DNA from 2 places in the Rothia sp. HMSC064F07 genome. Region 2 is predicted to be linked to the other one. Evidence: predicted binding sites of a transcription regulator. Region 2 holds the regulator's gene; the other holds the start of a gene.
What was found. The regulator HspR, encoded in region 2, represses chaperone genes until heat shock. The targets are predictions, from matches to a motif close to AAGTTGAGTCNNNNNGACTCAACTT.
Positions count from the first base shown of each region.

Region 1: clpB (ATP-dependent chaperone ClpB) is a predicted target of HspR. The motif match lies at 1,587-1,611, and genes of this name have one in related genera.

Region 1 is NZ_KV831926.1:319,169-322,760, reverse strand. It holds gene clpB (ATP-dependent chaperone ClpB) at 1-1,534, opposite strand, end outside; gene HMPREF2712_RS03805 (NAD(P)-dependent oxidoreductase) at 1,819-2,502, shown strand; gene HMPREF2712_RS03800 (HAD family hydrolase) at 2,521-3,177, shown strand; gene HMPREF2712_RS03795 (Dps family protein) at 3,511-3,592, shown strand, end outside.
Region 2 is NZ_KV831921.1:2,878-6,469, forward strand. It holds gene HMPREF2712_RS00735 (nucleotide exchange factor GrpE) at 1-286, shown strand, start outside; gene HMPREF2712_RS00740 (DnaJ domain-containing protein) at 624-1,601, shown strand; gene HMPREF2712_RS00745 (heat shock protein transcriptional repressor HspR) at 1,605-2,111, shown strand; gene HMPREF2712_RS00750 (RNA-guided endonuclease InsQ/TnpB family protein) at 2,275-3,513, opposite strand; gene tnpA (IS200/IS605 family transposase) at 3,540-3,592, shown strand, end outside.

The DNA.
Region 1 (3,592 bases), on a different contig from region 2:
CAGCCTGCTTTGCGGGAATCTCACCGTACAGCAGGCGGGATGCCTCGGCGAGGTTACCCTCGCGCTGTGCAACCTCTGCGCGGGAACGCAGCTCGTCAATCTGGGTCTTGATGTCACCCACACGGTTCAGGCTAGCCTTCTCGGCCTCCCAACGAGCGTTGAGGGCGTCGAGCTGTTCCTTCTTGTCAGCCATGTCCTTGCGCAGCGCTTCCAGACGCTCAACCGATGCGGGATCGGTCTCGTCGGCCAGGGCCAGCTCCTCCATGGTCAGACGGTCCACGGCGCGGCGCAACTGGTCGATTTCCTCCGGGGCGGAGTCAATTTCCATGCGCAGGCGGGATGCAGCCTCGTCGATCAGGTCAATGGCCTTATCCGGTAGCTGACGGGAGGGGATGTAGCGGTTGGACAGGGTGGCTGCGGCAACCAGTGCGGAGTCGGCGATTTGCACCTTGTGGTGTGCCTCGTAGCGCTCCTTCAGGCCACGCAGAATACCAATGGTGTCGTCGACGCTGGGCTCGCCCACGTACACCTGCTGGAAGCGGCGCTCCAGGGCGGGGTCCTTTTCAATGTTCTCGCGGTACTCGTCCAAGGTGGTGGCACCGATGAGGCGCAACTCGCCTCGAGCCAGCATGGGCTTGAGCATATTACCGGCGTCCATGGAGCCTTCGGATGCGCCCGCACCGACGACAGTGTGAATCTCGTCGATGAAGGTCACAATCTGGCCCTCGGACTTCTTGATTTCTTCGAGGACTGCCTTCAGGCGCTCCTCGAATTCACCGCGGTACTTTGCGCCTGCGACCATGGAGCCCAGGTCCAGGCTAATCAGGGTCTTGCCGCGCAGGGATTCGGGCACGTCGCCAGAAACCATGCGCTGTGCCAGGCCCTCCACGACGGCGGTCTTACCGACGCCGGGCTCACCAATCAGAACGGGGTTGTTCTTGGTTCGGCGGGAGAGCACCTGCACGACGCGGCGAATCTCAGAGTCACGGCCGATGACCGGGTCGAGCTTGCCTGCGCGAGCAATAGCGGTCAGGTCGGTGCCGTACTTTTCGAGCGCCTGGAAGGTGCCTTCGGGGTCGGGGGTGTCCACGGTGCGGTCTCCTCGGACGTTGGGGATGGTCTGTGCGATGAGCTCTGCGGTAGCGCCGAGCTTGTGCATTGCGGTTGCGGTGCTATCGGTTCCGCTGGCAATGCCGAGCAGGATCATTTCGGTAGAAACGTAGGTATCTCCGAAGCCCTGGGCACGGGTCTGTGCCGCCTGCAGAGCAGAAAGCGCTGCACGGCTGAGGGAGGCGTTCTGCACGGAGGCACCGGATGCCTTCGGCAGCTTCTTGATTTCAGCGGATGCCGCCTCGGAGATAGCGTCGACATCCAGGCCTGCAGCCTTGAGGACTGCTACGGCGACGCCTTCGCGCTGGTCCATGAGGGCCTTGAGGATGTGCGCGGTTTCAATAGTGGGGTTGCCGGCGGTTTGAGCATTAGTATTTGCCGCCGAGATGACTTCTTGACTCTTGGTGGTGAACTTGTTGTCCATGGTGTTCCTTTCGCATTTCGAGGGGCTTATCCTATGCGCCCCTGCATTACATAACTTGAGTCTACTACACTCAATTATTCTGCGCAAGGGGTTAACCAAGGTTTTTGAGATTAAAATTTCGACAACAAACTAAGGGATCACCACACGAATAAAGCGGCGAAAGCACCAACTCCAGCCAAAAACTCCACCCAAAAGCCCTATTGTTATAGTGACCACGCTGGGTACATGTAAGGCTGGGCACTTGCGAGTTCCCGCAACAATCACAGTCACGAATGGGGACCCACATGAAAATACTGGTTCTAGGCGCAACCGGCCGCACCGGCTACCTCTTCACCCGCAAAGCCCTAGAGGAGGGGCACACCGTCACCGCCTACGTGAGCAACCCCGACAAGGCGCTAACACTTTTGGGGGCGCACCAAAATCTCACTATCATTCCGGGAGCCCTGAACGATGCCGAGCAGCTCGCCACAGCTTCTTCCGAGCAGGACGTCATGGTGAGCATCCTGGGGCAGAAAGCCACGGTGCGAGAATTTCTCTCCTCCACGTTCATGCAGGAGCGTCTGCCCCTCATCATGGAGGCGGTCACGGGCGCAGGCGTAAAGCACTGCGTTCTGATGAGTGCCTACGGTGTGGGCGATACGGTACGGACCGCGTCCCTGCCCATGCGCCTGGTATGCAAGGTCATCATGCGCGGCATTTTTACCGACAAGGTTAAGGCGGACGCCCTGGTTGCCGAATATCAGCCGTATATTTCGCGTGCGCATCCGGGCAGGCTGACCGATAAGCCCGGTAAGGGCAGAGTGAAGGTATTTGACATGGCGAGCGTCGAGCGAACTCCGGGTATCCCCACGATTGCCCGTGAAGACGTCGCCGATGCGCTGCTCACTATCGCCAAGAACCCCCAGAACGCTGGCACGGATTTTTTGGTGACGACTGGGGACGCTGTCCTACTCTCACCCCAGAAATAAACCGGTAGGCTTAATGACATGACGACTACGAACACCTTCCCCGCCGCCATTCTCTTCGACCACGACGGAACCCTCGTCGATACTGAACCCGTATGGGCTGCCGCAAAGGTTGCTCTCACCGCAGAATTTGGCGGCACCTGGACCGAACAGGACACCCTCGATTGCCTGGGCCTATCCATGCAGTTCACCCTGGATCGTCTGCGCGAGCGCGGCGTGAACCTGCCGGACGAGGAGATTAACGATCGACTGGTAGCGAAGGTGCGCGAGACGCTGGCACAGCAGCCGGTCGAGTTCCTACCCGGCATTGAGCGCTTCCTCTCGGAGGTTCACGATGCGCAAATTCCGGCCGCCATCGTCACAAACGCAACCACCTCCGTGGCTCGCCGCACCGCAAACGCGGCACCCGAGGGCACGTTCTCGGTGGTTATTGGCAACGATGAGACCACCAACCCCAAGCCGGACCCGCAGCCTTATCTTTTGGCGGCGGAACGTCTGGATGTTGATCCGACTCAGTGCGTGGCTCTCGAGGATTCCCCTTCGGGCGTGCGCAGTGCGACCGCGGCGGGTATGCGCGTCATTGTTGTGCCGGGCGAGCTGGAGGTTCCGGCGGAGCTCGGCACCGCGCGCCTCAAGCATGAGGAGCTGACCCTGGAGGCGGTTCGCGCGCTGGCGTAGCCGCCCGATTCGCACGCGGGAAGCCCTGCAGAAAGGCCGGAAGCTCTGTAGAAAACTGAATACGCTTCACCATAAAGGGTGGGATGCGCGATATGAGAGACTGCGCGTCCCACCCTTTGTGCGCGCCTGGGCGGTGAGCCGTGGGGGGGGTGAGCAGGGGCTTTTGGGCAGGAGCTTTTAAGTGCGGCGCGACACATAGATGACAATTTATTACGAATTACTCAAAATAACCTTGACAATGGTTCCTTAAAATGATTTACTCATAATAACGATTCGGCGGGGCGACAAATCCCACCGAACCACAAGCATCACAGCATCATGAAGGAGACCATCATGGCATTCGCAAACTACACCGCACCCGGCCTGACCCTCGAAGAAGGCAAGGGCATTTCCGAGGTTCTCCAGGCACGTCTGC
Region 2 (3,592 bases):
GCTGCCGGTGCTCGACGATATCGACGCCGCACGCAAGCACGGCGACCTGCAGGAAGGCCCCTTCGCCTCCATCGCTACCAAGCTTGAAGAGCTGCTCGGCAAGCAGGGCGTGGAGCGCTTCGGTGAAGTAGGCGACGCCTTCGACCCGAACATCCACGAGGCTGTACTGCAGCAGCCCACCGACGAGGTGGCTGAGGATCATGTCTCCATGGTTCTGCGTTACGGCTACCGCGTGAACGACCGCGTGGTTCGTACCGCTCAGGTGGCTGTGGCTGTTGCAGCGTAAGGTGACGGCTAAGCATTGGCTGAATAACTAACGACGGGCGGGTGCTCTCCCAGCGGGGGAGTGCCCGCCCTGTTGTTTGCCTTGTGTCGTTTACCCTGGATGTTTTGCCTGGGCTGTTTTGCTGGGGCTGTTTGCTGGAGTGTTTGTCTGGGATGCGGCGAGCTGTGGTCGCGGTGAAAAACCCTTGGAGGGCGCTATTTTTTGGTCTAGCCCCTTCCAAAATTGAGTCAAGTAGACTAAACTTTTATATAGAGCATTAAGACAAGAACGTGGTGCCCTGCTAGCCGTCCCGTAACCGAGGAGGGCGGCGCATCACCGCGAGAGGAGAAACAAACACATGGCAAGTGAAAACTGGATAACTGACGACTTCTACAAGGCACTGGGTGTCAGCGAAGACGCAAGCGAAAACGACATCAAGAAGGCGTACCGCAAGCTCTCCCGCAAGTACCACCCCGACCTGAACCCCGGCGACGCCGCAGCGGAGAAGAAGTTCAAGGAAATCTCGGAAGCATACGACGTGCTCTCCGACAAGAAGCAGCGCGAGGAGTACGACCAGATCCGCCGCTACGGTGCCGCAGGCATGGGCGGCTTCGGTGGTGGCAGCTACACCGGCTACCCCGGCGCGGACGCATTCGGTGGCTTCAGCAGTGGCGGGGCGGGCATCAACATTGACGACCTGCTCGGCGGCCTCTTCGGCGGTAGCGCGGGCGGCTCCCGACGCTCCGCAGGCTTCACCAGCGCCGACTTCGGCGGCATGGGCGGTGGCGGCTTCGGCGGCGCACAGCACGTAGCCCCCGAAGAAAGCACCACCAGCACCCGCATCAGCCTCGCCCAGGCATACACCGGCGCAACCGTGACCGTGTTCCTGCCGGACGGTTCCCACACCGAGGCACGCATCCCCGCCGGTATTAAGGACGGTCAGAAGGTGCGCCTGCGCGGCAAGGGCCTGCACGGCGCCGATCTGAAGGTCACCGTGCGCGTCTCCGACGACTCCGTGTACTCGCGCGAGGGCAACAACCTGATCATGCGCGCACCCGTCACCCTCGCCGAGGCCGTCGACGGCGCAGTAATCGAGGTGCCCCTGCCCGACGCATCCACCGTGAAGCTGCGCCTGGCACCCGGCCAGGTTGGCCGCCGACTGCGTGCCAAGGGCCGCGGCTTCAAGGCTAAGGGTGGCGATGGCGACCTGATGGTCATCCCCGAAATCGTTCTGCCCACCGAGCTGAGCGCAGAGGCGCAGGAAGCATTCGACAAGTTCGTAAAACTGGCACCGCAGGAGAACCCGCGTAAGGATTTGTTGAAGAAGGCGAAGTAAACTATGGCATCTCGAGAATCATCATCCAAGTCTCGTAGCGGCAAGCCGCTGCACAGCGTGGACCTGCCGGTTTTCGTGATTTCTGTGGCGGCTGAGCTGGCGGGCATGCACCCGCAGACCCTGCGCCAGTACGACCGTATCGGCCTGGTTCAGCCTTCGCGTGCGCCCGGTAAGGCGCGCCGCTACTCGCAGCGTGACGTGAACCGTCTGCAGCAGATTCAGCAGCTCTCGCAGGAGGGCGTCTCCCTGGAGGGTATTCGCCGCATTATTGAGTTGCAGTCCCTCGTGGAGGAGCAGCAGGAACAGATTGCGGCACTGCAGCGTCAGGTTGAAGATGCGAAGGTGAAGCTGGGCCTGACGGAGCGTGTGTTCGCCGCCGGTACCAGTGGCGACGTGGTGCATATTGCCCGCGGTACCCGCCCGGCGCCTCGTCAGCGTTCTTCGGCTGTGGTGTTGTACCGTCAGCGTCACCAGTCGGCTACGGCGGATGATACGAAGCCGCAGCGCTAAACCGGCTAAACCCGCTACACTTGGATAAACGGCTCGGCTGTTTTAGCTCATTTGCGCTAGTCGGCCACCCATATAGGCTTGTGCGTCTTTGTGTATACGCCGCGTGAGGGAGGTTGACTTCCTCCTCCTTGCGAACAAAGAGGACTCCTGCCAGCCGCATACCCTACAGGTATGCGGCTCTCGGTGGGTTAACAGCGTCAACAGCAACAGCACCCGCAAGCAGGCGTCTTACGTCCCTCTTCTGTTCGTTTAAACTCTCCGCAAGTCCTGCGGCGAGCATAATATTCACACACGCATTAGCATCTCGATCTAAGCGCATACCACACTTGGTACACGCCCATTCACGGATATTCAGCGGCTTTCTACCGCCCGGCTCACCACACACAGAACACAGCTGCGACGTGGGGGCAAACCGGTCAGCAAAGACCACCATGCGATGACGTTCATCAGCCTTCTCTTCTATCAGACGGCGTAATAAACCCCATGAGGCATCCAATACCGACTTACCTAAACGGGTACGCGACAGACCAGCCACATTCAGGTTCTCCAGGGCGATGACTTGGTTCTCGTCCACCACCTTGTTTGCTACCTGATGCGCGTAATGGCTCCTTGTATTGCGTACCTTGGCGTGAGCTTTGGCTAGGCGGATGCGTTGCTTTTCGTAGCGGTTGCTACCGCGCTTTTTACGGGAGAGCTGACGTTGAAGCGTAGCAAGACGTGCCGCTGCCTTCTTTAAAGGGCGGGGGTTCTCAAAGAACACCCGTTCACCCTCAGAATTGACAGCTACGGCCAGGCGATTCAGGCCTAGGTCAACACCGACAGCGTATGCAGAAGGCTCCGGTATCTGAATATTTTCAGCAGGCACATCCACAACAAATGAGACATAGTACTTCCCATCCGGCTCACGAATGAGTGTGACTGAGGATGGCTCAGCAGGTAGAGGGCGTGACAGCACGAACCGCACATTTCCAATTTTGGCCAAGCGCACAAAACCGACTCGATGAGTTGTTTCATGCACTATAAACCCGGAGTTCTTCGTAAACCTTGCTGACTGGCGGTGACTGCGCTTTTTAAAGCGCGGTGCATGAGCGCCGCGTTTACCTTTGCGCTGGCCAGTGACAGTAGCAAAAAAAGCCTTATAGGCTTTATCCAAGTCACGTAAGGCTTGTTGTAGGGGTACGGAGGAGACCTCACTCAGCCAGAATCGTTCCTCGGTTTTCTTTAACGCAGTCAGGCGTGCGGACAGTTCAGCGGCTGAAGGTTTAGTGCCGGTGAGCCGGTAGGTCTCTAGTGCGTGGGCTAAAGCGTCGTTGTAGGTTACGCGCACGCATCCAAAGAGTCGGGCAATAGGTTCGACCTGGCCCGGTTTTGGGTATGCGCGGTATCGGTAACGCTTCAACATAACATCTCCATTATATACTTGGTGTCATGGCAGATAATGCAGACATTCGCACTGGAAGACAAGCTATCTGGGATCTTCA